DNA from 4 places in the Streptomyces sp. NPDC051018 genome. Region 2 is predicted to be linked to each of the others. Evidence: riboswitches for the same ligand, from Rfam matches in the RefSeq annotation. Region 2 holds a riboswitch; each other region holds the start of a gene.

Evidence for each region. Region 2 has a riboswitch for cyclic di-AMP ahead of ACIBCM_RS32545 (NlpC/P60 family protein). Riboswitches for the same ligand answer to the same signal wherever they lie in the genome.
Region 1: another riboswitch for cyclic di-AMP. It lies ahead of ACIBCM_RS28335 (M23 family metallopeptidase); the one in region 2 lies ahead of ACIBCM_RS32545 (NlpC/P60 family protein).
Region 3: another riboswitch for cyclic di-AMP. It lies ahead of ACIBCM_RS24440 (C40 family peptidase); the one in region 2 lies ahead of ACIBCM_RS32545 (NlpC/P60 family protein).
Region 4: another riboswitch for cyclic di-AMP. It lies ahead of ACIBCM_RS32925 (M23 family metallopeptidase); the one in region 2 lies ahead of ACIBCM_RS32545 (NlpC/P60 family protein).

The regions. Positions count from the first base shown of each region.
Region 1 is NZ_JBITFN010000020.1:106,924-114,149, forward strand. Features, by position in the region: gene ACIBCM_RS28325 (M16 family metallopeptidase) at 1-1,201, shown strand, start outside; gene ACIBCM_RS28330 (M16 family metallopeptidase) at 1,198-2,595, shown strand; cyclic di-AMP (ydaO/yuaA leader) riboswitch at 2,823-3,018, shown strand; gene ACIBCM_RS28335 (M23 family metallopeptidase) at 3,031-3,807, shown strand; gene ACIBCM_RS28340 (HPr family phosphocarrier protein) at 4,313-4,594, opposite strand; gene ACIBCM_RS28345 (GNAT family N-acetyltransferase) at 4,808-7,226, shown strand, end outside.
Region 2 is NZ_JBITFN010000029.1:58,082-65,307, forward strand. Features, by position in the region: gene ACIBCM_RS32535 (peptidoglycan DD-metalloendopeptidase family protein) at 347-2,134, shown strand; gene pcrA (DNA helicase PcrA) at 2,450-4,930, opposite strand; cyclic di-AMP (ydaO/yuaA leader) riboswitch at 5,581-5,748, shown strand; gene ACIBCM_RS32545 (NlpC/P60 family protein) at 5,750-6,988, shown strand; gene ACIBCM_RS32550 (hypothetical protein) at 7,120-7,226, opposite strand, start outside.
Region 3 is NZ_JBITFN010000015.1:92,600-99,825, forward strand. Features, by position in the region: gene ACIBCM_RS24425 (TetR/AcrR family transcriptional regulator) at 312-932, opposite strand; gene ACIBCM_RS24430 (ABC transporter permease) at 1,039-2,046, shown strand; gene ACIBCM_RS24435 (PASTA domain-containing protein) at 2,314-2,769, opposite strand; cyclic di-AMP (ydaO/yuaA leader) riboswitch at 3,575-3,735, shown strand; gene ACIBCM_RS24440 (C40 family peptidase) at 3,739-4,215, shown strand; gene ACIBCM_RS24445 (ATP-binding protein) at 4,468-4,899, opposite strand; gene ACIBCM_RS24450 (helix-turn-helix domain-containing protein) at 5,179-6,036, shown strand; gene ACIBCM_RS24455 (DUF397 domain-containing protein) at 6,199-6,375, shown strand; gene ACIBCM_RS24460 (8-amino-7-oxononanoate synthase) at 6,368-7,226, opposite strand, start outside.
Region 4 is NZ_JBITFN010000030.1:54,415-61,640, forward strand. Features, by position in the region: gene ACIBCM_RS32910 (MerR family transcriptional regulator) at 1-481, shown strand, start outside; tRNA gene ACIBCM_RS32915 (tRNA-Met) at 579-652, shown strand; gene ACIBCM_RS32920 (PP2C family protein-serine/threonine phosphatase) at 1,110-2,270, shown strand; cyclic di-AMP (ydaO/yuaA leader) riboswitch at 2,544-2,690, shown strand; gene ACIBCM_RS32925 (M23 family metallopeptidase) at 2,702-3,745, shown strand; gene ACIBCM_RS32930 (PrsW family intramembrane metalloprotease) at 4,105-5,361, opposite strand; gene trmB (tRNA (guanosine(46)-N7)-methyltransferase TrmB) at 5,746-6,555, opposite strand; gene lhgO (L-2-hydroxyglutarate oxidase) at 6,782-7,226, opposite strand, start outside.

The DNA of each region.
Region 1 (7,226 bases), on a different contig from region 2:
GGGCCGTACAGGACTGGCTCACCTCTTCGAGCATCTGATGTTCCAGGGCTCGAAACAGGTCAAGGGCAACGGTCACTTCGAGCTGGTGCAGGGCGCCGGCGGTTCGCTCAACGGCACCACCAGCTTCGAGCGCACCAACTACTTCGAGACGATGCCGACGCACGAGCTGGAGCTGGCGCTCTGGCTGGAGGCCGACCGGATGGGCTCCCTCCTCGCCGCCCTCGACGAGGAGTCGATGGAGAACCAGCGGGACGTCGTCAAGAACGAGCGCCGCCAGCGGTACGACAACGTTCCGTACGGCACGGCCTTCGAGAAGCTCACCGCGCTCGCCTATCCGGAGGGCCACCCCTACCACCACACGCCCATCGGCTCCATGGCGGACCTGGACGCGGCCACCCTGGAGGACGCCCGCGCCTTCTTCCGTACCTACTACGCGCCGAACAACGCCGTGCTGTCGGTCGTCGGCGACATCGATCCCGAGCGGACGCTCGCCTGGATCGAGAAGTACTTCGGCTCCATTCCCTCCCACGACGGCAAACAGCCCCCGCGCGACGGCTCCCTCCCCGAGAACATCGGCAGGGAACTGCGGGAGGTCGTCGAGGAGCAGGTCCCGGCGCGCGCGCTGATGGCCGCCTACCGCCTGCCGCACGACGGAACGCGCGAGTGCGACGCCGTCGACCTGGCGCTGACCGTGCTCGGCGGCGGGGAGTCCTCACGGCTGCACAACCGCCTGGTACGCCGTGACCAGACGGCCGTCGCCGCCGGATTCGGGCTGCTGCGGCTGGCCGGGGCGCCGTCGCTCGGCTGGCTGGACGTGAAGACGTCCGGCGGGGTCGAGGTCCCGCAGATCGAGGCCGCCGTCGACGAGGAGCTGGCCCGGTTCGCCGAGGAGGGGCCGACTCCCGAGGAGATGGAGCGGGCCCAGGCCCAGTTGGAGCGGGAGTGGCTGGACCGGCTCGGCACCGTGGCCGGCCGCGCCGACGAACTGTGCCGGTACGCGGTGCTGTTCGGCGACCCGCAGCTCGCGCTGACCGCGGTGGAGCGGGTGCTCGACGTCACCGCCGACGAGGTGCGGTCGGTCGCTCGGGCCAGGCTGCGCCCCGACAACAGGGCGGTGCTGGTGTACGAACCGGTCGCCGGCCCGGCCGAGCAGACCGATCAGGACGACGCGAGCGACGCAGAAGAGGGGGCGGACCGGTGACCGACGCCGCTGAGCCGTTGACCACGATGGACTTCCACCCCCGGCCCACGGCGGGCGAGCCCATGCCCTGGGCGTTTCCCGCCCCCGAGCGCGGCACGCTGGACAACGGCCTGACCGTGCTGCGCTGTCACCGCCCCGGCCAGCAGGTCGTCGCGGTCGAGATCTCCCTCGACGCCCCGCTGGGCGCCGAGCCCGAGGGCCTGGACGGCGTCGCCACGATCATGGCGCGCGCCCTGTCCGAGGGCACCGACAAGCGCTCCGCCGAGGAGTTCGCCGCCGAGTTGGAGCGCTGCGGCGCCACGCTCGACGCCCACGCCGACCACCCGGGCGTGCGGGTCTCCCTGGAAGTTCCCGTCTCCCGGCTGCCCAAGGCGCTCGGGCTGCTCTCGGAGGCACTGCGCGCGCCCGCCTTCGCCGACGCCGAGGTCGAGCGGCTCGTACGCAACCGGCTGGACGAGATTCCGCACGAGACGGCCAACCCGGGCCGCCGCGCCGCCAAGGAGCTGTACCGCCAGCTGTTCCCGTCCTCGCTGCGGATGTCCCGTCCCCGTCAGGGGACGGAGGAGACCGTGGCCCGGATCGACTCCGCGGCCGTGCGGGCGTTCTTCGAGGCGCACGTCCGTCCGTCCACCGCCACCGCGGTCATCGTCGGCGACCTCACCGGGGTCGACCTCGACGCGGTGCTCGCCGAGACCCTCGGCGACTGGACCGGTGACACCGCCGAGCGCCGTACGGCACCGGTGATCACCGCGGACGACACCGGACGGGTGGTCATCGTGGACCGTCCGGGTGCGGTGCAGACCCAGCTGCTGATCGGCAGGATCGGCCCGGACCGCCACGACCGCGTCTGGCCCGCCCAGGTCCTCGGTACCTACTGCCTGGGCGGCACCCTCACCTCCCGGCTGGACCGGGTGCTGCGCGAGGAGAAGGGCTACACCTACGGCGTACGGGCCTTCGGCCAGGTCCTGTGCTCCGCTCCCGACGGGTCGGGGGCCGCGATGCTCGGCATCAGCGGTTCGGTGGACACACCGAACACCGGTCCGGCGCTGAAGGACCTCTGGCAGGTGCTGCGGACGCTCGCGGCCGAGGGCCTGACCGACGCCGAGCGCGATGTCGCCGTGCAGAACCTGGTGGGCGTCGCCCCGCTGCGGTACGAGATGGCGGCCTCCGTCGCCGGAACCCTCGCCGACCAGGTGGAGCAGCACCTTCCGGACGACTTCCAGGCGCAGTTGTACGTACGCCTCGCCCAGACCGGCACGGTGGAGGCGACGGCCGCGGCGGTCAGCGCGTTCCCGGAGGACCGGCTCGTGACCGTGCTCGTCGGTGACGCCTCGGAGATCGCCGAGCCGGTGAAGGAGCTGGGTATCGGCGAAGTGACGGTCGTCACGGGCTGATTGAGCCCACCCGCACTCCGCGGGCACGGGGGAGCCCCGGTGTCACGGGACACCGGGGCTCTCCCCTTGGCTCGTTCCCGGACCCGCTGAATGTCCGGATTGTTGGGAAGTCGGGTGACGCGTCCTGTGGTGTAAGCAACAAAATCGGCCGTCTGTTTGGTGATCGACAGCTCTCCGGCCTAGCGTCGTCCCGGCTGTTCGTCGGGAGTACGCCGCACCCGCGGCACGGACAGTCATCGCCGAATCCCCGTCAGGCGCGAGCCGGGGGAGCCGGGGACCCTCCCTCCTGCCGCGGTACGCGCCCGGAGGGGCAATCCCCACAGGGGTGAATCGGACCCCTTCGCATCCGTGCGGAGGAGCCCGTAGGAGACCTTCCTGCTCCGAACCCGTCAGCTAACCCGGTAGGCGAGAGGGAAGGAAAGGACAAGCCCCTTCATGGCGTTCACCCGCCCCGCCGGGAAACACCGCGGCCCGAGCCGGATGTCTCGCAAGAGCGCCGGCATCGCCGGAGTCGCGACCCTCGCCACCACCGGTGTCATCGGAACCCTCGCCGCACCGGCGTTCGCCGCCGACTCGGACTCCGAAGCCAAGCCCGCCGAGCCCGGCCTCAGCGCCGAGGACACCGGCGTCATCGAGGCCCTGGGTTCCGAGCGGATGGCCGACACGGTCGCCGACCAGGCCGTCGTCCAGCGCAAGGCGGCCGACGAGGCCACCGCCAGGGCGCTGGCCCAGGCCGAGGCCCGCGCGAAGGCCGCCCGTGAGGCCAAGGAGCGCGCCGCCCGCGAGGCCGAGCGCAAGCTCCTCAACACCTACCGGCTGCCCGTCGCCGGCTCGCATGTCTCCACGGCCTACCAGGCCAACAGTTCGCTGTGGTCCTCCGGCACCCACACGGGCGTCGACTTCCGCGCCCCCGCCGGTACCTCCGTGGTGTCCGTGGGCGCCGGAACCGTCGTCGAGGCGGGCTGGGGCGGTGCGTACGGCTACAACGTCGTGATCAAGATGCGCGACGGCTCGTACACCCAGTACGGCCATCTGTCGTCCATCAGCGTCTCGGTCGGCCGGCAGGTCATGCCGGGGGAGCGGATCGGGCTCGCGGGGTCGACCGGCAACTCCACCGGGCCGCACCTGCACTTCGAGGTCCGTACCGACGCCGAGTACGGGTCGGACATCAGCCCCATCGCCTATCTGCGCTCGCACGGCGTGAAGATCTGACCCGGGCGGACACCGTCCGCGCGGCGATCACCGTCACCGGGCCCCGGCGTTTGTGACGCCGGGGCCTTCGGCGTCGGTCGTGCCGGATGTTTTCCGTGGTGCTGTTCCCCGGGGTGCCTGGCCTTTCCCGGCGTCCCGGGCCGTGTCCGTGCCACCAGGGCAGTTTCCGTGCCATCCGGTCCGTTACCCGCGTGGTCGGGCCGTACCCCGTGTCGCCGGGCCGGACCACGGAAGCGATTTCGCGCGGTGGTGGCGCGTCATCCTGCCGGGGCGGCGCGACGGGAATCCCCCTGATGGCGACTGATACGGCGAGAGGCGCCGGTCCCGGGGTGCGGGACGGCGCCTGTGTGCTGTTTGTGGGGGCGGTGGGCCGACGAGCCGGACGGCCGTTCCGGACTCCCGGTTGCCCGGATGCTCCGTACGGCGTGTTCTGTGCGGTCTATCCGTGGACGTGGATGGATGTGGACGCGGCGCGCGGTGCCTGTGAGGTCTCCGCGCAGCGCCCTCAGACCGTCTCCGGCAGCTCTTCCAGTCCCTCGGCCACCAGCTTGGCCAGCCGGTCCAGGGCGATGTCCGCGCCGTCCGCTTCGGAGGCCAGCACGATCTCCTCGCCGCCCTGCGCGCCCAGGCCGAGGACGGCGAGCATCGAGGCCGCGTTCACCGGAGTGCCGTCGGACTTGGCGATCGTCACGGGAACACCGGACGCCGTGGCGGCACGGACGAAGATGGAGGCGGGGCGGGCGTGAAGGCCCTCGGCCCAGCCGACGTTGACGCGGCGCTCAGCCATGGTGTTGCCCTTCAAGTCATCATTGGTTGTCTAGACCAGTCTCTCACGGTGGGCCGCGAAGCCCGTACCGGCGGGTTTCCCGAGGTGGGACCCGTCGGCGCTCCCAGATTGCCGTGCCCGGAGACCGGCCGCGACCTGTGACATTGCCGCAGCGCCCGGTGACCATCCCGGAGAGCCCTCCACGAGGGGGGAGGGCGCCGTACGCTTTCTGCCATGCCGACGGAGTCCGATCACGCCTACCCCGACCACTGGGAAGCGGACGTGGTGCTGCGCGACGGCGCCACCGCGCGTATCAGGCCCATCACCGCCGACGACGCCGACCGTCTGGTCAGCTTCTACGAGAAGGTCTCGGACGAGTCGAAGTACTACCGCTTCTTCGCTCCCTACCCGCATCTGTCCCCCAAGGACGTGCACCGTTTCACCCATCACGACTATGTGGACCGGGTGGGACTCGCGGCCATGGCCGGCGGGGAGTTCATCGCGACCGTCCGCTACGAACGGATCGACGAGCGCGGGCGTCCGGCGAGCGAGCCCGCCGACGAGGCGGAGGTCGCCTTCCTCGTCCAGGACGCCCACCAGGGGCGCGGGATCGCCTCCGCGATGCTCGAACACATCGCTGCCGTCGCGCGTGAGAGAGGGATCCGGCGGTTCGCCGCCGAGGTGCTGCCCGCGAACAACAAGATGATCAAGGTCCTCCGGGACGCCGGTTACACCCAGAAGCGCAGTTTCGAGGACGGCTCGGTCCATCTGACCCTCGATCTCGAACCGACCGCCGAGTCCCTCGCGGTGCAGCGCGGCCGGGAGCAGCGTGCGGAGGCCCGCTCGGTGCAGCGGCTGCTGGCGCCCAGGGCGGTCGCGGTCGTCGGCGCCGGACGTGCCGCGGGCGGGGTGGGCCGGACCGTACTGCGCAACATTCTCGGCGGGGGGTACACCGGCCGGACCTACGCGGTGAACAGGGCTTTCCCCGCATCGCAGCGCGAGATCGACGGGGTCCCGGCCTTCCGTTCCGTCGGCGAGACCGTCGCCGCGACGGGCGAGCCGGTCGACCTCGCCGTCGTCGCCGTTCCCGCCGAGAGGGTGCCGGAGGCGGTCACCGACTGCGGTGAGCACGGGGTACGGGGACTGGTCGTCCTCAGCGCCGGATACGCGGAGAGCGGGGAGGAGGGACGGGAGCGGCAGCGGGACCTGGTGCGCCGGGCGCGTTCGTACGGCATGCGGGTGATCGGCCCGAACTCGTTCGGCATCATCAGCACCGCGGAGTCCGTCCGCCTCAACGCCTCGCTGGCGCCCGAGGCCCCTGCGGCCGGCCGGATCGGGCTCTTCGCCCAGTCCGGGGCGATCGGCATCGCGCTGCTGTCCGGGCTGCACCGCCGGGGCGCGGGACTGTCGACCTTCATCTCGTCGGGCAACCGTGCCGATGTGTCCGGCAACGACTTCCTCCAGTACTGGTACGAGGACGCGGACACCGATGTGGCCCTGCTGTACCTCGAATCCATCGGCAATCCGCGGAAGTTCACCCGGCTCGCCCGGCGTACGGCCGCGGTGAAGCCGGTCGTCGTGGTCAAGGGGGCGCGCCACAGCGGCAGTGAGCCCCCGGGGCACGCGGTACCGGTCGCCCGCATTCCGGACGCGGCGGTCGGAGCGCTGCTGCGGCAGGCGGGCGTCATCCGCGTGGACACCGTCACGGAACTGGTCGACGCGGGCCTCCTTCTCGCGGGCCAGCCGCTCCCGGCGGGCCCGCGGGTGGCGATCCTCGGCAACTCCGAGTCGCTGGGGCTGCTGGCGTACGATGCCTGCCTGGCGGAGGGTCTCCTTCCGATGCCCCCGCTCGATCTGACGACCGCCGCGACCCCGGCCGACTTCCGTGCCGCCCTCGCGACGGCCCTGGCGGACGGCGGCTGCGATGCGGTGATCGTCACGGCCATCCCCCGGGTCGGCGACGACGGAACCATGGAAACCGGCGACGGCGGGGTGCTGGCCGCCGCGCTCCACGAGGCCGCCGCGTCCGCACCGGCGAAACCGGTGGCCGTGGTCCATGTCGAGCTGGGCGGCCTGGCGGACGCGCTGGCGGCGGCGAGCAGCACCCGTACGGGGGCGTCGGCCGCTGTCAGACCCTCTGCGACCACGACTCCGACCACGGCCACAACTCCGACCGCGCCCCCGACCCCGACCCCGACCGCGGCCCCGGGCGCCGCGCCGGGCGGGCCGGTCCGTGACACCCCGCCGGGCACCACCCCGTCACCCCGGCTCCCGGAGGAGACCCCGGCGGCCCCCACCCGCCGTATCCCCGCCTATCCCGCCGCCGAGCGCGCCGTCAGGGCGCTCTCCGAGGCCGTGAAGTACGCGCGGTGGCGCAGGCACGCGGCCGAGCCGGGGAAGGTGCCCGAGTACGACGACATCGACGAGGCCGGTGCCGCCGCCCGGATCGAAAGCCGGCTCGGCGCCGGAGCGGACCCCCGGGGACTCACCCTTCCCGAAGCGGAAGCGCGCGGCCTGCTCGACTCCTACGGCATCCGGGTGTGGCCGACGCTGCCGGCACCGGGTCCCGACGACGCCGTGTCCGCGGCCGGGCGGCTCGGATACCCGGTGGCGCTCAAGACGACCGCACCCCATTTGCGCCACCGCGCCGATC
Region 2 (7,226 bases):
CGCGAGGCACTCCGGGACACCCCGAGGCGCCCCGGAATCGCCCCCGAGACATCTCGCGCCGCCCCACCGACGGGCCCCGATCGGCCCTTCGCCCACGCCAAGGCCCGCCCCTGAGCCTTACCCCAGGTGACAGAAGGTCGAACGCATTTCGAACGTAGGGCCAAAGCTCTCCCTCCGGCCCCCGAAAGACGCTCGAATGCCCGTTTCCTGACCGCCCAGAACCAGGGGAAGATTGTCGCCGTCGCATACCGCCGGGTACAGTCGCCGCCACTGGTTCCCCTCTGGGACCCGTCTGCTCCATGGCCCCAGATCCAGAGGTCCTGCTGCCGAGGCGAGAGAGAAGTTGGTGAACGACCAGCACGCCCACGCCGGGTACGTCGGCCACGACCAGTACCCCACAGGCAGCTTTGACACCGACCCGCTTTTCGGCGCCCTTCCCGGCGGCCCAGGTGGCTATGAGACCGGGCACAGCGGTCAGTACGACTCCACCACGTGGGACACCGGCTCGCACTGCGCCACCACCGCCGGTTACGGCGCCTACGCCGAGCCCCAGGCAGCCCAGCAGACCTCATCGGCACAGCAGCCGCAGCAGACACCGCAGTTCGCCCCGTACGACACATCGGGCCAGTGGGACGCCACCGCCTGGTGCCAGTCGGCCGGAACCGGAGAGTTCGGAACCGGGGAGTTCCAGGCCGGGGAATTCGAGGCCGGTGCGCTCCAAGCCGGGCAGTTCGAGACCGGGCAGTTCGAGACGGCCGCGGCCACCTTCGCGTACGACGCCACGGGCCAGTGGGAGGCGCCCGCCTTCACGACCGGCCAGTTCGAGAGCGGGCAGTTCGACACCGGCCAGTTCGACGCCGACGCCGCCACCGCCTGGACCACGACGGGGGTGGAGCCGCTCCCCCTCGTACCGCAGCAGTACATGCCCGAGCAGGAGTTCACCGAGTACCGCGGAACCGGTGAGTTCGGCGCCGAGTTCTCCCCGGGTCCGCAGGAGTTCGGCGGCACCCAGGAGTTCGGCCCCGAGCTGATGGGGGAACTCGCACAGCAGACCGGCGCGGAAGCACCCGAGTACGCCGAGGTCCCCGAGTACGGGGAGACATCCGGCTACGGAACGGACTTCGGGACCTCCGCTCCCGGACACCCCTCCTACGAGAACGAACTCGACGGCGAGGGCGACACCGGCTCCGACACGGGCAGCGCCTCCGCCGGCACCGAAGCCGCGGCGACGGCGGATGACGGACCGAGCGGACCCGGCACGGGACTCGACCCGGAGTCCGGCTTCCACGACGGACCCGGCGGCGCGCCCGAGGCGGAGCCCGAACCGGACCGGGAGCCCATCAGGGCGGCCACTCCCGTCACCCCCCGCCCCGTGCGCCGCGCGAGTGGCGGAGCCCGCGGCCGTCGCCGTACTCCCGCGAAACGCTCCGCGCTCCTCACCGTCGCCGTCCCCTCCGCCTGTGTCATGGGCGTCGCGGGCATCGCCGCCGCCTCCGTCGGGGGCATGGGCGAGCCGCCGAAGGAAGACACCACCACGCTGGCCGCCGCCGACGCCTCCTCCGTCACGGAGGTCGCCGCGAACAGCAAGATGGACACCCAGCTCGCCGCACTGAGCGCCGAGGCCCGTGACTTCGGCGACCGCGCCTCCCGCACCCAGGAACGCATCGACCTGAAGGCACGCCAGGAGGCGGAGCGCCAGAAGCGCGAGGAAGAGGCCAAGCGGCGTGAGGCCCTGCGGCCCAAGTTCGCGCTCCCGGTGCAGCAGAAGGGCCTCAGTACGTACTACGGCCAGTCCGGTGTCAACTGGATGGCGTTGCACACGGGTATCGACTTCCCGGTGGCCTACGGCTCCGAGGTCATGGCCGCTACGGACGGCACCGTACGCACCCAGTTCAACAGCGCCTACGGCAATATGGTCATCGTGACCGCGCCCGACGGCACCGAGACCTGGTACTGCCATCTGTCGAGCGCCAAAGTCCGCTCCGGCAAGGTGAAGGCCGGTGACGTCATCGCGTACTCCGGCAACTCCGGCAACTCCACCGGCCCCCACCTCCACTTCGAGGTCCGGCCCGGCGGCGGCTCCACGATCAACCCCCTGACCTGGCTCCAGAGCCACGGCCTCAGCCCGGTCTGATCCAGCGCCGTATCGCCCCCGCCGGCCAGGCCCGCGGTCCCCGTCGGCCCAGGCCGAGGGGCCGGCCGCCGACCTCAACAAACCCCGGCGACGACAACACCACCGCACGGCCCTCGCCGCTGGACCGCGTCCGCGCTGCGCCCTCGGCCATGGGCACCCACCGAACCCTTGGACCGCACCCGACGGTACGCATCCGCCCCGCGCCATCGGCCTCCGCCCGGCAACGAGCCGTAGGTCCTCGCACGGCCCGGAGCCGGTGGATCAGCGGGCGGCCCAAAAAGGAGCAGCCCGCGCTCCGGGCGAACGGCCCGCCGCCTACAGCTTCTCGACCGGCGCGTACCGCAGCAGCAGCCGCTTCGGCTTGGCGCCACCGAAGTCGATCATCGCCTCCGCCGTCTCCGCCCTTCCCGAGACCTCGATCACGGTCCCGAGCCCGAACTGGTCGTGCGTCACACGGTCGCCGACCGCGAGGGAGATCACCGGCTTGTCGGACGCCCCCCGCCGGGTGGCGAACCCGGCGGCGCCGGACGTCCCCGAGCGCCGCGACGACGGCATCGACGGCAGCCGGGAGCCGATACCGGCCGTGGGGCCCGCGGGCGCGGCCATCGGGCCCGTACGCTTCCACTCCAGATGCCGGCCCGGGATCTCCTCCAGAAAGCGGGACGGCGGGTTGTACGAGGGCTGGCCCCAGGCGCTCCGCATCGAGGACCGCGTCAGATACAGCCGCTCACGCGCGCGGGTGATGCCGACGTACGCGAGCCGGCGCTCCTCCTCCAGCTCCTTGGTCTGGCCGAGGGCGCGCATGTGCGGGAAGACACCGTCCTCCATGCCGGTCAGGAACACCACCGGGAATTCGAGGCCCTTGGCGGTGTGCAGGGTCATCAGGGTGATGACACCGGAGCCTTCCTCGTCCTCGTCGGGGATCTGGTCCGAGTCTGCGACGAGCGCGACCTGCTCCAGGAACTCGGCGAGGGTGCCCGTGCCCTCCTCCTCGCCCCGCGCCTGCTCGAACTCCAGGGCCACCGCGGCCAGTTCCTGGAGGTTCTCGATCCGGGTCTCGTCCTGCGGGTCGGTCGACGCCTGGAGTTCGGCGAGATAGCCGGTGCGCTCCAGGACGGCCTCCAGGACCACGGCGGGTCCCGCGCCGGACTCGGTGATCGTCCGCAGGTCCTCCATCAGAACGTTGAAGCGCTTGACCGCGTTCGCGGAGCGGGCCGCCATGCCGTACGCCTCGTCCACGCGCCGCAGCGCCTGGGGGAAGGTGATCTTCTCGCGCAGCGCGAGCGCGTCGATCATCGCCTCCGCCCGGTCGCCGATACCGCGCTTGGGCACATTGAGGATGCGGCGCAGCGGGACGTTGTCCTCGGGGTTGGCCAGGACGCGCAGATAGGCGAGAACGTCCCGGACCTCCTTGCGCTCGTAGAAGCGGACACCGCCGACGACCTTGTAGGGCAGGCCGACGCGGATGAAGATCTCCTCGAAGACACGGGACTGGGCGTTCGTACGGTAGAAGACGGCCACGTCGCCCGCCTTCGCGTCGCCCGCGTCGGTGAGCCGGTCGATCTCGTCGGCGACGAACTGGGCCTCGTCGTGCTCGGTGTCGGCGACATAGCCGGTGATCTGCGCGCCCGCGCCCGCGTTGGTCCACAGGTTCTTGGGGCGGCGGCTCTCATTGCGCTCGATGACGGCGTTGGCGGCGGACAGGATCGTCTGTGTGGAGCGGTAGTTCTGCTCCAGCAGGATGGTCGTCGCCTGGGGGTAGTCCTCCTCGAACTGGAGGATGTTCCGGATGGTCGCCCCGCGGAAGGCGTAGATCGACTGGTCGGCGTCGCCGACGACACACAGCTCGGCGGGCGGCAGATCCTCGTATCCGGTGCCCACCAGTTCGCGTACGAGGGTGTACTGGGCGTGGTTGGTGTCCTGGTACTCGTCGACGAGGACATGACGGAAGCGCCGCCGGTAGTGCTCGGCGACGTCCGGGAACGCCTGGAGGAGATGGACGGTCGTCATGATGATGTCGTCGAAGTCCAGGGCGTTGGCCTCACGCAGCCGCGCCTGGTACATCCGGTACGCCTCGGCGAGCGTCTTCTCGAAGCCGCCCCCGGAGCCGGCGGCCTGGTCGGCGTAACTCTCCTCGTCGATCAGCTCGTTCTTCAGATTAGAGATCTGGGCGCTGAAGGACTTGGGCGGGAACTTCTTGGGATCCAGGTCCAGATCACGGCAGACCAGGGCCATCAGCCGCTTGGAGTCGGCCGCGTCGTAGATCGAGAACGACGAGGTGAAGCCGAGCTTCTTGGACTCGCGGCGCAGGATACGGACGCAGGCGCTGTGGAACGTCGAGACCCACATCGCGTTGGCGCGCGGGCCGACGAGCTGCTCGACGCGCTCCTTCATCTCACCGGCGGCCTTGTTGGTGAAGGTGATCGCCAGTATCTGCCCGGGGTGGACGCTGCGGGTCGCCAGGAGGTGGGCGATCCGGTGGGTGAGCACCCGGGTCTTCCCGGATCCGGCCCCGGCGACGATGAGCAGGGGGGAGCCGGTGTGCACGACGGCGGCGCGCTGCTGTTCGTTCAGCCCGTCGAGCAGGGCTTCGGGGTCCACGACCGTCCGGGGCGCGCCGTCGCGGTGGTACGCGCCTCTGGCGGGGGGTACGTCGAACGCGCCCTGGAAGAGATCGTCCGGAATCTCCTCCCGGGCCGGGCCCCCGGGACCCTCGTGGTCCTCGGGCGGCGGCGGGGGCTCCTCCGGGGTGCGCCGGAGGTTCGCCAGGAAGTCTTCGTCAAAGAGGCTGCTCATCGCTCTCCGAGTTTATGCCTCGGCACTGACAGCCCGCCGCCGCATCGGCCGCGGGGCCGCCGGGAGGCGTCAGGACACGGTGATCACACCGGTACGGCCCGGTCGTTGCGTACTGTACGCACCCGGGGACCGTACGGATACGGGCATACGGACATGCCGCCGGCACGGGCCTCGTGGAGCACGGCCCCGCCCCCGGTGACGGGTCCGGTGAGGCGGGCGGGGGGACGCGGGTCCGGTAAGGCGGGCGGGCTCCGGGCGAGGCGCCTCCGGGCGGGGCAGGCGTGCCGGGCGGGACGGCTCCGGGGAGGCGCGACGGGCATACCGCGGCCGGCACCGCGATACGACCGCCATCACGGCTGCCACCACCACCGCCACGGCCGTGACCAGCGGTGATCGTGTCCTCGTCCGGGTCCCCGGAGGGCGGCTCCGCCGTCACGCGGATACGGTTCCGGGAGCCCCCGCGCCCGCGCACCCGGGGTGGCCGGGCGACCTCTTTCGGTCATCGGCCGGGCGTCCCCGCGCCCGTGCACCCTCGACGCCAAGGTCACAGAAAAGTATCGGGAATATCGAACATCGGCCTTCACCGCGGCCACACGGTTGCTAGCGTGCTCGATCAGGCGGCCCGTACCCCCACGGCGATCCACGCCAAGCGGGCGGCCACGTCGAATTCGGGCTTCCCCCAAGGAAGTTCGAAACCGGGGACCCACCATGCACAACCGGGGTGAATCGGACTGGCCTGAAATGACTGGTCCGTAGGGCGACCTTCCGTTCCGCCCGAACCCGACAGCTAACCCGGTAGGCGGTCAACGGAAGAAGGAGATGCCGGCGTTGGCGTCGCATCGCAAGCCCCGCAGTCTTACCGCGCTCACCTCGAAACCCCTGACGGCCGCCGGTATCACCTCCGCGGCACTCGCGTCCGTCGGTCTGCTGTCGGCGGGGAACGCCTCCGCCGCGCCGGACGCGCCGGAGCCGAAGCCCTCCGTCGAGGAGGTGCAGAAGAAGGTCGACGACCTCTACCGGCAGGCGGGGACCGCGACCCAGGAGTTCAACAGGGCCAAGGAGGCGACCGCCGAGAAGCGGCGCGAGGTGGACCGGCTGCTCGACGACACGGCGAAGCGCGCGGACAGACTGAACGAGTCCCGCCGGACACTCGGCTCCTACGCCGCGGCCCAGTACCGCACGGGCGCGGTCAGCCCGACCGCCGCGCTGATGTTCGCGGACAGCCCGCAGCAGTTCTTCGACCAGAACCACTTGATGGACCGGATGACGGACCGTCAGCGCGAGGTCATAGCCGACTACGAGACCCAGCGGACCGAGGCCGCCGAGCAGCGGGAGCGGGCCGCGCGGAGCCTGGAATCACTCGCGGAGTCGCAGGAGACCCTGCGCAACGGCAAGCAGCGGGTGCAGGCGAAGCTGGCCGAGGCGCGCTCGCTGCTGTCGAAGCTGACGGCCGAGGAGAAGGCCCGGCTCGCGGCGATCGAGCGCGAGAAGGAGGCCGAGGCCCGCCGCCGGGCCGAGGCCAAGGCCGAGCAGGAGGCCCGGGAGCGGCAGCGGGCTCAGGAGGAGCGCAAGCGCCTGGAGAAGCAGCGCGAGCAGAGCGGGCAGCCCGGCAGCGGCACGGGCTCCGGCACGGGAAGCGGCTCCGGTACGGGATCCGGCTCGGGTACGGGCCAGGGGTCACGGCCGGGACCGGGCTCCGGCAGCTCCACCGCCAAGGCCGGCAAGGTCCTCTCCTTCGCCCGCGCCCAGCTCGGCAAGCCGTACGTCTGGGGCGCGGCCGGGCCCAGCTCGTACGACTGCTCCGGGCTGACACAGGCGGCCTGGAAGTCGGCGGGCGTGACCCTCCCGCGCACCACCTGGGACCAGGTGAAGACCGGCACCCGGGTGGCGACCAAGGATCTGCGCCCCGGTGACCTGGTCTTCTTCTACGACGACACCAGCCATGTCGGTATCTACACGGGCGGCGGCAAGATGATCCACGCGCCGAAACCCGGCGCGAAGGTCCGCGAGGAGTCGATCTTCTCCATGCCGATCCACAGCAGCGTGCGCCCCGCCTGACGCCGGCGCGTGCCCGGGACCGGTCGCGGTCGGATCCGCCCGTACACCGTCGTCCGTAGATACCCGCGTATGCCCGCGCAGGCCCGCGGACGTCCGTGCCCCTCGCCTCGCCGTGCCCGCGGCGGGGCGGCTCAGGTCCAGAGGGTCGCGATGAAGATGTTCACCATCGTGAGGCCGCCGACCGCGCCGAACAGGGCCTTGTCCACCGTTTCCTCGTCCCGCTTGACGTACACCAGGC
Region 3 (7,226 bases), on a different contig from region 2:
CCGGCCCCATGGGGCACGCCCGGGACTCTCGCCGTGGCCGCGTTACACGGGTCCCCGACCCGCCGATGACGGTCCCGTCCTGCCGCGGGGTGTCCGGGATCCGGTACGGCGGCCGGGCGGCCGGGAGGGGCGGGCCGGGAGCGGGGCCGCCTCCGGCGATCCGCGTCCCGGACCCGCTCGCGCGGAAATCCCGGGCCCGCTCGCACTGAGGTCACGCACCCGCACACGCGGAGGTCAAGCGCCCGCACGCAGGGAGTCGGCGGGGCAGCCGCAAACCGTGGAGGCACGGACCGGCGCCCTCCTTGCCCGGGTCAGTCAGCCTCGGGACGGCGCATGGACATCAGACCGCTCAGCCCGTTCTCAAGGACCTCGGCCTTCATTCCTCCGAAGAGGGCGTGCTGGGTGATGAAGCCCTGCGCGGCGGCGATCAGCGTGCGCGCCATGTCGTCGCCCGAGATGTCCTCCGCCAGCATCCCGTTCTCCCGGTAGGCGTCCGCGAGTCCGGCCCAGGTCAGGCGCAGACGGCTGTAGCTGTCCTCGAGGAACACCCCCAGGACTTCGTTACGCAGGGTTTCAGTCCATACCTGGACGACGAGCCGGGCGAACATCTGCCCGTCGTCGTCGTGGCTCTGCTGCTCGAACACCCCGCGCAGCACCCGGGCGACCAGCACATCCGGCAGCGGGGGCGGTGTGGTGCGGGCCGCCTCGTCGAACGCCGCCCTGATCCCGGTGAACGTCTCCTCCGCGATCGCCTCGATCAGCTCCTCCTTGCTGCGGAAGTAGCGGTACACGGCACCCGCCGAAAGGCCGACCTCACCGAGGACGTCCTGCATCGAGGTGGCGTGGAAGCCGTTGCGGGAGAAGCAGCGCGCCGCGCCGTCGAGGATCTGGCGGCGACGGGCGTCGAGGTGTTCCTGGGATACACGGGCCATGGGGACAAATCTAAAACGAACATTCCTTCTTGACAAGGACCAAGGCCCCGGAGCACGGTGGACTCACGAAAACGAACGATCCTTCTCTTTGCAATCGAGGTGTCTCATGTCCGCTGTCCCACCGGTCCACGCGGTCACCCCGGCGCGCCGGATGATCGCGGTGATGGTGCTCGTACCCGTACTGGTCGGGCTGGCGCTCTGGGCGTTCGCCTGGCCGGCCGCGCGCACCGCTCCCCGTGATCTGCCGATCGGGGTCGCCGGCCCCCCGGCCGCCGCTGCCCCCGTCGAGCAGCGGCTGGAGCAGCGCGAGGGGGCCTTCGACGTGCACCGCTACGAGGACGAGGCCGCCGCGCGTACGGCCGTCGAGCGGCGGGAGGTGTACGGCGCGGTGGCCGTCACCCCCGAGGGCCCCAGGCTGCTGACCGCGTCGGCGGCGAGCCCCGTGGTGGCGGGGCTGCTCCGGGAGGCCGTCACGGCGCAGGTCCCGGACGGACAGCGGGTCGCCGTGACCGATGTCGTGCCCGCTCCGCCCGGAGATCCGCGCGGCGGTTCCCTCGCCGCGAGCATGCTGCCGCTCTCGATCGCCGGTATCGCGGCCGGGGCACTGGTGACGCTGCTGGGGCTGCGGGGTGCCCGTGGGGCGACGGCCCTGGTGGGCGCCGCGGCGCTCCTCGGTATCACCACGGCCGCCGTCGCCGACAGCTGGCTCGGTGTCCTCAACGGCCCCTGGTGGGGCGAGGCCGGGGTGGTGGCACTCACCGTCCTCGCGGCGGGTGCGAGCGCCGCCGGGCTGGGGGCGCTGCTGGGCCGCCCCGGAATCGCGCTGGGGAGTGTGCTGTTCGTCCTTCTCGGCAACCCGTTCTCCGGAGCCGGGAGCGCACCGGAGCTGCTGCCCGAGCCCGCGGGCACGATCGGCCAGTGGCTGCCGCCCGGCGCGGGCACGCAACTGCTGCGCTCGGTGGCGTTCTTCGACGGGCACGGCGCGGACGGCGCACTGCTCACACTCGTCCTGTGGTCGGCTCTGGGACTCGCCGCCGTGCTTCTGGGGGGCCGCCGGAGGGCTCCCGAGAGCGCCGGGGTGCTCCGGAACACCACCCCGGCCCCGGTCGGCTGAGCCCAAAGGACAGGCCCGACACCCGCCGACGGCCGTGCGGCCGTCGGCGGGTGTCGGGCCTCCGCCCGTGTACGGCTCCGCTGTACGGGTGCCCTCGTCGCCCCTCGCACGGAACCCCCGTACGACGCGGTCGATCCGTTCGTCCGGCTCCGCACGGGCTCGCGTCACCGGACACCCGCAGGCCGCTCCCCGGCTCACTCGCCGGTCGGTTCACGACAGCCCATGGGACAGACGGCCGATTCAGCGGCTCGGAGCCGCCCCAGGACGTCAGGGGCAGGTTTCCTCGAGCTTCACCGTGCCGAAGTTCAGCTCGGTGTCGACCGACACGACGCTGCCCGCCTTCGGATCCTGGCTGCACACCTTCCAGTTGCGGTCCCAGACCTGGTTGCGCCCCTCACCCGTGCTGTCGTGCGAGGTCATCAGGTAGAAGCCCGTCTCCTGGGCCGAGTCCTGGGCCGCCTGGAGGCCCATGCCGATGAAGTTGGGCAGGGGCTTTCTCTCCGGCTTCTTCGCGGTGTCGCCGACGGGCTTCGCCGTGACCGTCCTGGTGACCGTGGGTCCGGGCGGCGCTTTGGCCCCCGCCGCGGCCGGCGCGGTGACCGTGGCGGTCGCGGTGGCGGTCGGCGCGGCCCCGGCGTCGCCCGCCTTCTGGGTACCGCCGTTCCCCGCCGCGCCGATGCCGATACCGATGAGGAAGAGGAAGGCGCCCGCGGGGACGATCACACGCTTGCGCGCCCATCCCGGCCGCTTCCCGGGCGCCGGGCCCCCTGCCTGCCGCTGCCCCCACTGCCCCGTCGGTTGCCCATGCGGCTGCTGACCCCAGCTCACGTATCCCCCCAAAGGATGATTGCCGAAGGCCCGACCGTAGTGGTGCCGATTCCCCTCCGGCGGGACGTACTTTCCGGTAGTGACGCAGTTGTGATCAATCGGCCGGGACGCCGTATTGCTCCACCCCGGGCGGCCGCGCCCGTCACGACAGAACATGCCCTGACCATGGATTTCCCCCGCACAGCCACTCGCCGGCCGTGCGACCGCGCCGCGGACGCACGGGAGCCCCCACACCGCCGGGGCGAGAGCGAGGTCCACGCGGCCACGCACGGCGGGGCGTTGAGGATTCTCGACGGCGAATACGCCAAAAGGGAGCATTCCGGACGGCACTTCCATCGGATCCCGCCCGTCGGCGGAATCGGTGGCAACTGTCAACCGCTGGTTGAGTACCAGTAATGGTCCCCCAATTGATGTAGTCGCTTCCCGGCGAGCGGCTACGGTCGAGTTGCGCATGCCAACCGGCAAGCAAGCGGAGCGCCTTGCTCCTTCGCTGGTACGGGCCTCCTCGGCCGTCGAGTTCCGATGCCTGTAGACGGCACGTCCACCCGAACAGCCCATTCGTGTTGAAACTCACATATCGCCGTTTTGGCTCGGAATTCCGCCTCGCCGTAGGTCAAGATCCCTGGGACGACAAGCCCCCGTCACCTCGGCGGGGCGGTCCGGACGGACGCCGAGTCCTGCCGCTGTTCCGGACGACTGGTCGACAGGAGTGCTTCGGCAGGAGTGGAGGACCCGAGCATTACGGGACAGCCGGAACCGTCCGGATCCGTTCCTCGGGGTGAAGCCGCGCCAGCGCGGCCGGGCACCTTCGTCCGCCCGAACCCGACAGGTCATCCTTCACAGGCGGCTGACGAAGGGTTGCGCATGAGTGCGCAGATGAACGTCCCGTTTCTGATCAGCCGGGCGGGCGCCGTTTCGGCCCTGACCCTCGCCGCGCTCGGCGGCTCCCTGCTCGTGCCGGGCGGCACGTCCGAGGCACAAGCGGCCACGGCACACGCGGGGAAGGCGCTCAAGATCGCGGCGTCGAAGAAGGGGGCCCCGTACAAGTACGGCGCCGTGGGCCCCTCGCGCTTCGACTGCTCGGGCCTCACGCTCTACTCGTACAAGAAGGCGGGCAAGAAGCTGCCACGGACCGCCCAGCAGCAGTACAACTCGACCCGCAAGGTCTCGGCATCCAGCCGGCAGGTGGGGGATCTGGTCTTCTTCCACTCGGGCAAGAGGGTCTACCACGTGGGCATCTACGCCGGAAAGGGAAAGATCTGGCACTCCCCCAAGACGGGGTCGTGGGTGAAGCTGGACAAGATCTGGAGCAAGAGCGTCTGGTACGGACGGGTGCGCTGACCGTCTGCCGTCAGCAGCCGTAAGCCGGTCGCCGGGTGTCCCCGGTGGCCGGCGTACCGGCGTGAACGCGCCGTTTTCGAAAGGGCTCCCGGCAGGTGCCCCGGCCTCCCCGGGCCCGGGACACACGGCGTCCCGGGGGCTCGGCGCACTGCGCCGCCCGCCCCTTCGGCCGCGCGGCGGGAACCCGGCCCCGGGATGCGCGCCGCGCTGCTCCCTGCGCCCAGCCGACAGCCGGACCACCCGGCCGGGTGATCAGTTCCGTACGGCCGCGGTCCACGGCAGGGCGATCCAGACGGTCTTGCCGCCCTCGGGGGTGGGGGTGACCGAGAGCCGTCCGCCCGACTGCGCGGTGAGGCTGCGGATGATGACCATCCCCCGCCCGTTGTCCTGCCGTACCGCCGCGGGCAGCCGCTGGGGCCAGCGCGGGTGACTGTCCGTCACCCCGATGCGCAGCTCCTCGTCCCGCTCCAGCGTCAGATCCACCGTGAAGGTGGGCGACTGGCCGAAGGTGTGCTGGACCGCATTGGTGGTGAGCTCCGAGACGATCAGCCGGACCGTGTCGACGGTCTCGCTGCCGGCGGGCAGACCCCACTCGGATACGACGTCGGTGACATACCTCCGTGCCACCGACACCGAAGCGGGATCGCTCGGCAGAGTGATGGATGCTTCCTGTTGATCTGCCATGGCGACGCTGTCCCTTTCCCACCGCGGCCGTGCTCCGACTTCGTAGCGGATGGAGTGCGCTGGGCGGCCACGGATTGCGCTTCGCGCCAGACTGCCACTCATCGCGCCGCCGCGAGTGGTGATCCACCAAGATATGCATATATCTGTCGCCCAAAGCGGTGAACTCTGCCGCGCGAAACCGCGTTTGGACCCACACTCACAACTCTGTCCGACGGTCCGGCGCGACCGGCCGTAAGGCCGGCGCCGGACCGTGGATCAACCGAGCGGAAGGAATCCCCGATGCAGCACGGCCCCGCGGTGCGCCGCCGCAAACTGGGCGAAGAACTCCGCAAGCTGCGCCATGCGGCGGGGCTGACCAGCCGCAGCGCCGGGGCGCTGGCCGGCTGGCACCAGTCGAAGGTGAGCCGGATCGAGACCGGCGCCAGCGGTGTCAAGGCCACCGATGTCCGGCTGCTCCTCGATGTGTACGAGGTCGACGACCCCCGTCTGCGGACGCTGCTGGAGACACTCGCGGGCGCGGCAGGCGGCTCGGGCACGCCCTGGTGGTACGCGTACCGGGGGCTGCTGCCGCCCGAGTACCGCGACTTCATCTCCCTGGAGGCCCAGGCGTGCTCGGTGCGCACGCTGGAGACCTCGGTGGTGCCGGGGCTGCTCCAGACCCCGGCGTACGCGCGGGCGGTGACCCGGGCGACGCTGGAGGATCTGCCGGAGGCGACCGTCGAATCGCTGGCGGAGGTGCGGATCACCCGGCAGGCGGTGCTGCGCGCGAGGGATCCGCTGAAGCTCCGGGTCGTCCTCGACGAGGCGGCGCTGCGACGGCAGGTCGGGGGGCCGCGGGTGATGCGGGAGCAGCTGAGGGAGCTGGTCCGCTCGGCCCGGCTTCCGCATGTACGGCTCCAGGTGCTGCCGTTCTCCGTCGGCGCTTATGTCGGACTCGCCAGCTCTTTCGTTATCTTCTCCTTTCCGAACACTTCTGATCTGGATGTGGTCGTTCTTGACCACTTGACGAGTAGCCTCCATCTGGAGCGGGCAGAAGACCGTGAGGTGTACAGCGCCGCCTTCACGACCATGCAGGCGCGTGCCCTGTCCGCGGTGGATTCCCTGGATCTCATCGCCACGCTCATGGATGACGCTTAGGGAGGCTCCATGTCCGATCGCCTCGCGCACATCGACCCCGCACTCGCCCGTGTATCCGCCGACTCCGCAGCCGCCGCCCCGGCGCACGTCTCTCCCGCAACACCGGGCCCGGTGTCCGCCCCTCACCCGTACGGCGCCCCCGTGAACCACGACAGCGTCTTAATGTGGCGGCGCAGCAGCCGCAGCACCGGCATGAACAACTGCGTCGAGGCGGCCAGGCTCCCCGACGACACCCTGGCCGTACGGGACTCCAAGAAGGTGTCCCGGCGGCCGCTGCGCTTCTCGCCGCGGGCCTGGGACCGCTTTGTGATCGCGGTCGGCGCGGGGAGCGTCAGCTGACCGGCGCGGCCCCGCTGAGAGCCCCGGTGAAGGCCCCGGGCGGAGCCGTCCGCACCACGGTCGCGACCGCCCACCGGGCCTGACGGTCGGTCACATCGGCGCGGGCCGTCAGCCGGAGCCGTGAGACCCCGTCCGGCACCGACGGCGGACGGAAGCAGCCGACTGCCAGTCCCTGTGACCGGCAGTCGGCGGCCCAGCGCACGGCGGCCTCGGGCGACGGCGCCCTGACGGAGACCACGGCGGCGTCCGGGCGTACGGCCGTCAGCCCCCGCGATGTCAGCAGGGTGTGCAGGGTCGCGGCCACCGTGCGCACACGGGCCGCCCGTTCGGGTTCCCGGCCCAGCAGGCGCAGCGCGGCCAGAGCGGCGCCCGCGGCGGCGGGGGCGAGACCCGTGTCGAAGATGAACGTCCGGGCGGCGTTGACCAGATGGTCGATGACCGGGGCCGGTCCGAGGACCGCGCCGCCCTGGCTGCCGAGGGACTTGGAGAGGGTGAGCATCGCGACCGTCCCGGGGGCGCCCGCGAGCCCGGCGGCGCTCAGGGCGCCGCGTCCGCCGTCGCCGAGGACACCGAAGCCGTGCGCGTCGTCCACGACCAGCGCGGCCCCCGCCCGGCGGCAGATCTCCGCGAGGCGGGGCAGCGGCGCGGCGTCGCCGTCGACCGAGAACACCGAGTCGGTGACGGCGAGCGCCCGCCGTCCGGGGTGCGCGGCGAGGGTCCCCCGCACGGCGTCGAGGTCGGCGTGCGGGGCGATCACGGTCTCGGCGCGGGAGAGCCGGCAGCCGTCGACGATCGAGGCGTGGTTGGCCGCGTCCGAGACGATCAGCGAGCCCCGCGCGGACAGCGCGGTC
Region 4 (7,226 bases), on a different contig from region 2:
CATCGGGCGGCAGATCGCCTCGGTGCGGACCACTCTCCACAAGACCGAGAAGGGGGAGGAACTCATGGCCGAGGAAGTGCTCGACGGCTTCGACCACTCGCGGTACGAGCGGGAGGTGACCGAGAGCTGGGGCCGGGAGGCGTACGAGCGGGGCGACCGCTGGTGGCGTTCGCTCGACGAGAGCCAGAGGCGCGACCACCGGGAGGAGCACGAGGCGATCGCCAGGGACTACGCCCTGGCCCTGAAGGACGGCAGGCCCGCCGACAGCGACGAGGTGCAGGCGATCACCGCCCGGATGTACGAGTGGCAGGCGGCGACGGGCGCCATCGGCGCGCTGAGCAGGGAACATTTCATCGGGCTCGGTGAGATGTACGTCGCCGACGAGCGTTTCGGCGCCAACTACGACAAGTACGGGGAGGGAACGGCCGCCTTCGTCCGGGACGCCATGACGGTCTATGGGGAGCGCCATCTCACCGACTGACCCCCGCCTCCCCGAGCCGGATTCCGGCTTTCGAGGGCCACCGCGTCGAAAATGGGAGTGGATCTTGCTCCGGATGGCGTAGGGTTGTGTTCACCGACGCGGGGTGGAGCAGCTCGGTAGCTCGCTGGGCTCATAACCCAGAGGTCGCAGGTTCAAATCCTGTCCCCGCTACTGAAAGCCGATGGCCCGGCACTCGATGGAGTGCCGGGCCATCGGCGTGTTGTCCCACGGCTTGCCCTCCCCGCCGACGTGTGCCGACGTCACACTCGTCGTCCGTCCCCCGGCGCATGGCCGATCCACGGAGCCCATGACCCTGTACGACGGCGTTGCGCACCCCCGCTCGTGCGGTGTGACAAGGCCCCGGCCCGACGGTCAGCACCTGACGGAACCCGAACCGGAACTGGAGCAGGAACCGGAATCGGAGCCAGAGCCAGAGCTACAAGCGGTAGCCCGTTCCAGACATCGACCCGGTCCAGAACCGGAACCGGAATCGGAACCGGTGGCCGGAGGTCGTGTCCGTACCCCATTCGGCCGATGGCGGCTCGCTCCCCGGCCCGGTTGGGGCGAACCTGGAGGGGGCGCGGTACCGGGCCGCTGCCGCGCGGGCGGACCGGGGAGGAGTGCACCCTTGGCGGACGTGGAGCAGCGCAGTGGATTCGGCGCCCGCCGCTTCCTCCGCGTACTGCCGGTGCTGATGATCGTCGGCGGGGTGACCCATGACCTGCTGGCGCCGGAGAACTTCACCGGCGTGCCGCTGTTCGCCGCGGCCCCGCTGGTCGCGGCCCCCTTCTTCTCCTGGACCAACACCCTGCTGACCGGGATCACGGCGTCCCTCGCGGAGCTGTCGCTGCATCTGTACGACAAGACGCTCACGCAGTCCGCCGGATACACCGAGCTGACCACCGTGGTCACCGTCTCGCTGCTCGCCTTACTGATCAACCGGGTCGTGCGCCGCAGCGGGCAGCGGCTCGCCTCGGCGCGGGTCATCGCCGAGGCCGCGCAGCGCGCCGTGCTGCCCACGCCCGCCGAGGAGATCGGCGGGCTCCAGATCGCCGCGCGGTACGAGGCCGCGCTCGCCGACGCCTTCATCGGGGGCGACCTCTACGCCGTGCAGGACACTCCGCACGGTGTGCGGCTGGTGGTGGGGGACGTACGGGGGAAGGGGCTGGGGGCCGTTGAGACGGTGGCCGTGATCATCGGCGCATTCAGGGAGGCGGCCGAGCAGGAGAGTTCGCTGGAGGGTGTGGCCGAGCGACTGGAACGAGCGCTCGTCCGTGAGGCCAAGAGGCGGGGCAGCCTGGACACGTTCGAGGGGTTCGCCACCGCCGTACTCGCGGAGATCCCACGGGGGCGGGGCGCCGTACGCCTGGTGAACAGGGGTCATCCCGAGCCGCTGATGCTGCACGGTGACGGTCTGCTGGAGGAGCTGGCGCCGCGTGAGCCCGCGCTGCCGCTCGGCATGGGCGAGCTGGGGGAGTGGCCGGACCGGGCCGAGGAGTATCCCCTGCCGGCGGGATCCACCCTGCTGATCTACACGGACGGGCTCTCCGAGGCAAGAAACGCGGCCGGGGTCTTCTACGAGCCCGGCATCCGGCTGGCCGGCCGGATTTTTCCCGGCCCGGGGGAGCTGCTGGACGCCCTGGTCGAGGATGTACGCCGGCATACGGGCGGCGGCGCCACGGACGACATGGCGATGCTGGCCCTCACCCGGGCGGGTGAACGGCAGCCGACACGCCGGAGAACGGTGTCGGTTGTCCCACAGCCGGGAGCGCCGGACGGTCTCCGGTGATGAGGGGCGGGCAACGCCTCGATGAAACTGTTCTCATCCCGGCCCCCGTACTGCGGGTAGTGAAGTACGGCCTTCTGTTCGGCATGTGATGAACCATCAGCGATGTGATGTCGGCCGAGTGGGCATCAAGTCGCCCGACTCCGGTCGCTTGTGTCCCGGTTGGTCCGGCGCCCGGTCACGAGCGATCCACCGGAACGGCTTGGAATCCGGTCCCCGTGTCTATTAACGTTCGATAACGCAGCGCGGTTGTCCCAGCCGTCGTCAGGACGGCGCCGTGCGCGTGCGCCGAATCCCGCAAGGGAACCGGGGAACCACCTTTTGGGGTGAATCGGGCGCCTTCGCACCCTGCGGAGGAACTCGTAGGAGACCTTCCTGCTCCGAACCCGTCAGCTAACCCGGTAGGCGAGAAGGAAGGAAAGGAGAACGCCTCAGTGGCGTCCAACAGTCCTGCCCCGGAGGCACCCGCCAGGTCCGGTGTCTTCAGCCGAGAAGGGGCCGAACGGTCCTTCGGAGAGTGGAACCCCACGGCGGACTCAGTCCGTCCGGTGCGTGGCCGCCACCGTGTCATGAAGCAGCGGGGCGGAATCGCCCGCAGCTCCACGGTGCTCGGTGTCGGGGTGATCGCGGCGGTCGGCGCGGGTGGTATCGCCACCGCGCAGAACAAGCCCGCGGTCTCCATCTCCCTCCCCGACGGCTTCGCGGAGAACCTGCCCGACGGCCTGAAGCCGTCCGAGGACTCCGGTGGCGGTGACGGTGACGCCGGCACCGCGCTCGCCGCGATGGGCACCATCGGCGGCAGCGCTGCCGAGGCCACCGAGGGCGCCGGGACGAGTGACCAGGCCCAGGGCGCCGGTGAGGCCCTGCGCTCCCGCATCCTTCAGCAGGCCGAGCAGCAGCAGTCCCAGGCGGACGCGGAGAAGAAGGCCGCGGAGGAGAGGGCCGCGGCCGAGAAGGCCGCCGCCGAGGCGAGGAAGGCGGAGGCCAAGGCCAGGGCCGAGGCGGAGGCCAAGAAGAAGAAGGCCGAGGCGGAGGCGAAGGCCAAGGCGGAGGCCGAGCGTCTCGCCAAGCTCGCGAAGAGCTTCTCGCTGCCGACCTCCTCGTACACGATCACCTCCTCCTTCGGCCAGTCGGGCTCGCTCTGGTCCTCGGGCCAGCACACCGGCCTCGACTTCGCCGCCCCGACGGGCACCCCCGTCAAGGCCGTGACCAGCGGCACCATCAAGGCTGCGGGCTGGTCCGGGTCGTACGGCTACCGCATCGTGCTGGAGCTGAACGACGGTACGGAGGTGATGTACGCGCACCTGTCGTCCATCAACGCGAGCGCGGGCCAGAAGGTCGGCTCGGGCGAAACGATTGGCCGCGTCGGCGCGACCGGCAATGTGACCGGCGCCCATCTGCACCTCGAGGTCAAGACGCCCGGCGGGAGCACGATCGACCCGGCGTCCTGGCTGCGGAGCAAGGGCCTCACCCTCTGATCCGGCGGGAACTCTCCCTGCCCCGGTGACCGGGAGACACGTCCAGGGCGAGCCGTACCTGAGTCCCTTCCCGTGCTCGTCCCCATCCCTGTCCTCGTGCCTGCGTCCGTCCTCGTGCCTGTACTGTCGTCGGGTCCAGGCAGGGGACGGCGTAACGGACCCACTTCTGCGCGACCCGTACCGCCGAACCGAACGGATCGGTACGGAGTGCCCAACCGTCCGGACCACCTCGATGGCCCGGATCACCGAACTCCGGCAGCCCTGGCGCATACCCCCCGATGCCAGGGCTGCCGGTGCCGTACCCTCTCCCACTTCCGCCCCCTCGGCCGCTCCCGTACGAGCCGTGGGGGCACACCGGCTCAGATGCGGTACGGGTTGAACCCCTCGTAGTCGCGGTGCGGGGGCGGCACCCACACCCGTCCCGTCGCGCGGGCCGCGTAGGTCAGCGCCGGGCCCGCCATCCCCTTGCGCTGCCACATGTGGTGCAGCAGTTCCTGCTCCCGCTCGGTGAAGTCCGGGTCCGCGGCACCCCGCTCGGCCCGGTGGCGCAGAAACGCCAGCGAGGTCGCGAACCGCTGGTACTCCGCCACCGCGTGCGCCGCGCCCGGTCCGTGCGTACGCCGGGCGATCTCCCGCGCGGTCCTGCGGGCCTTCATGGACGACAGGGCCGGCGGCTCGTTGGGTGACAGCCAGCCGGCGGCCGCGTAGGCGGGCAGCTGGGCGGAGATCGTGCGCAGTTCGCGCTGCCGGGACCAGATCGTCAGCCAGGTGAGCAGTCCGAAGACGGGGACCATGAACACCCCGTACACCACATAGAAGCCCCAGGGGCCGAGCAGCGAGGCCGAGCCGTTCCACACCGCGTGCATGCCGATCGCCAGCACGAGTCCGGTGAGCGGCAGCGCGATCCGCCGCACCCGCGCGCGCCGCGCCGCCAGGGCGGCGAGACCGAAACCCAGACCGGTCAGCACCGTGAACAGCGGATGCGCGAACGGGGACATGACGATCCGTACGAAGAAGGTCGCCGCGGTGACCGAGGCGAAGCCCGACGAGCCCGTCTCCTGGTCCTCGTCGAACGCGGTGCCCAGATAGAGGATGTTCTCGGTGAAGGCGAAGCCGGTCGCGGTGAAACCGGCGATCACGACTCCGTCGACGAGGCCGGTGAAGTCCCGTCGCCGGAAGGTGAAGATCAGCAGGACCGCGGCGGCCTTCGCGCTCTCCTCCACGACGGGGGCGATCACGGTCGCCCCGAGAGCGTCCGCGCTGGTGGGGTCGGCGGTGGTGGTGGCTATCCAGCGGGTCGCGAACGTGTTCGCGATGATCGCGACGAGTGCCGCGGCGAACGCGCCCCAGGCGAACGCGAACACCAGATTGCGCCAGGGGCCCGGTTCGACCCGGTCCAGCCAGCGGAACACGGTGGCGAGCAGCGGTACGGGCAGGGTTGCGAGCGCGAGGCCGACGAGGAAGCCCTCCGTGCCCGTCTGCTCGCGTACGAGGGCGAGGATGACGAGTCCGGACAGCGCGAGCAGCACGATGAGGATCCCGGCCCGGACCGCCTTGTTGTGCCAGAACCGGGAGGCCCGGCGCGGTTTGTAACGCCAGCGGGCCTGTTCCGGCATCGCGGTGAACTGCGGCCGCGGGTCGAACGCGGGAACCGCGGGGTGCGCCGCCGCCCAGGGACCGGGTGAATCCGCCGCGTGGGGCGGCGGTCGGCCCGCCGGGCGCGGCGATGGATGCGGGGTCGACGGCTCGTACACCCGTCGACCCTAACGACAGGTACTGACACCTGGCGATGGCGCAGAGGACGGCCGGCGGTTGCGCGCCGGGAGTTCCGTGGACGGGCATGGCCGCGAGGCGCCCTGGCGGGACGGGGACGAGACACCTCGGACGGGGAGCCGCGGGCGGGGTTCGGGGCCGCCCCGGCAGGCCCGCACGGTTCGGCCGACGCACACCTGCCGACGCACACCTTCGCGGCGGCGCCGCGCACCCTCGGGGGCGGACGTCTAGGAAACGGCCCCGGGCGAGGGCTCGGCACGGCGGCGGAACAGCAGGTCACGCACCTGGTGCCCCTTGTCCAGCCCCTGCCCCTCGAAGCGGGTCAGCGGCCGGAAACCGGGGCGGGGGGCGAAACCGCCGTCCTCCCGGGTGTTCTCGAAGCAGGGGTGCGCGGAGAGGACCTCCAGCATCTGCTCGGCGTACGGCTCCCAGTCGGTCGCGCAGTGCACGACGGCGCCGGGCTTGAGATGCCGGGCGGCGAGCGTGAGGAACTCCGGCTGGATCAGGCGCCGCTTGTGGTGCCGCTTCTTGGGCCAGGGGTCGGGGAAGAAGACGCGCAGGCCGTCGAGCGAGTGGGGCGCGAGCATCTCCCGGAGCAGGATGATCGCGTCACCGTTGGCGACCCGGATGTTGGACAGGCCGTTCCGTTCCGCGAGACCGAGGAGATTGCCCTGGCCCGGTGTGTGCACATCGACGGCGAGGATTCCGGTCGCCGGGTCGTCCGCGGCCATACGGGCAGTGGCCTCCCCCATGCCGAAGCCGATCTCCAGCACGACGGGCAACCCGCCGAACATCGCGTCCAGATCGACGAGGCCCCGACCGTCGATGTCGAAGCCCCAGGTGCCCCACAACCGCTTGAGCGCGTCCTCCTGCCCCGCGGTCACCCGGCTCCGCCGTGGCTGGAAACTCCTGATCCGCCGCTCATGATGGGACCCCGCGGGATCGGCGGCGGGCCCTCCGGGGAAGCGGGGCTCGCTCCGGGGGCGCGGGGGAACGCCGGATTCGCGATCGGCGGCGTGGTTTCGAAGCACAGACACAATGCCCCGATTCTACGCCGCCCGGTCCCGGCCCCCGGGGGCCGACCGGAAGGGCCCACCCGGCCCGCCGGGACCAGGGGCAGTCAGGGCTGGGAACAGGCAGGACCAGGGGCAGTCAGGGCTGGGAACAGGCAGGACCAGGAGCAGTCAGGGCCGGCGACAAGCGGCCCCAGGACAGGCCGGTCAAGGACGAGCCGGTCAAGGACGAGCGGGCCGGGCGGCCGGGTCACCTCACCGCGAGCACCCGTCTCGCGATCTCCCGTCCGATCGGGAGGGACGCCGTCGCCGCCGGGGAGGGCGCGTTCAGGACGTGCACGATCCGTGGTGTCTCCCGGATCATGAAGTCGTCCACCAGGGTCCCGTCCCTCAGCACCGCCTGGGCACGGACCCCCGCCGCCACGGGCCTCAGCCCGGACTCCGTCACGGAGGGCAGCAGCCGCCGGACCGCCGCGGTGAAGGCGGGCTTGGACAGCGAGCGTCGCAGCTCACCCGCTCCGTACCGCCAGTGGCGCCGTGCGATCCGCCACGATCCCGGCCAGGTCAGGGTCGCCGCCAGCTCACCGGGCCGCACCACCGGCCAGCGGTAGCCCTCGCGGGCCAGGGCGGGCACCGCGTTCGGCCCCACATGGACCCCGCCGTCGATCCCGCGCGTGAGGTGGACGCCCAGGAAG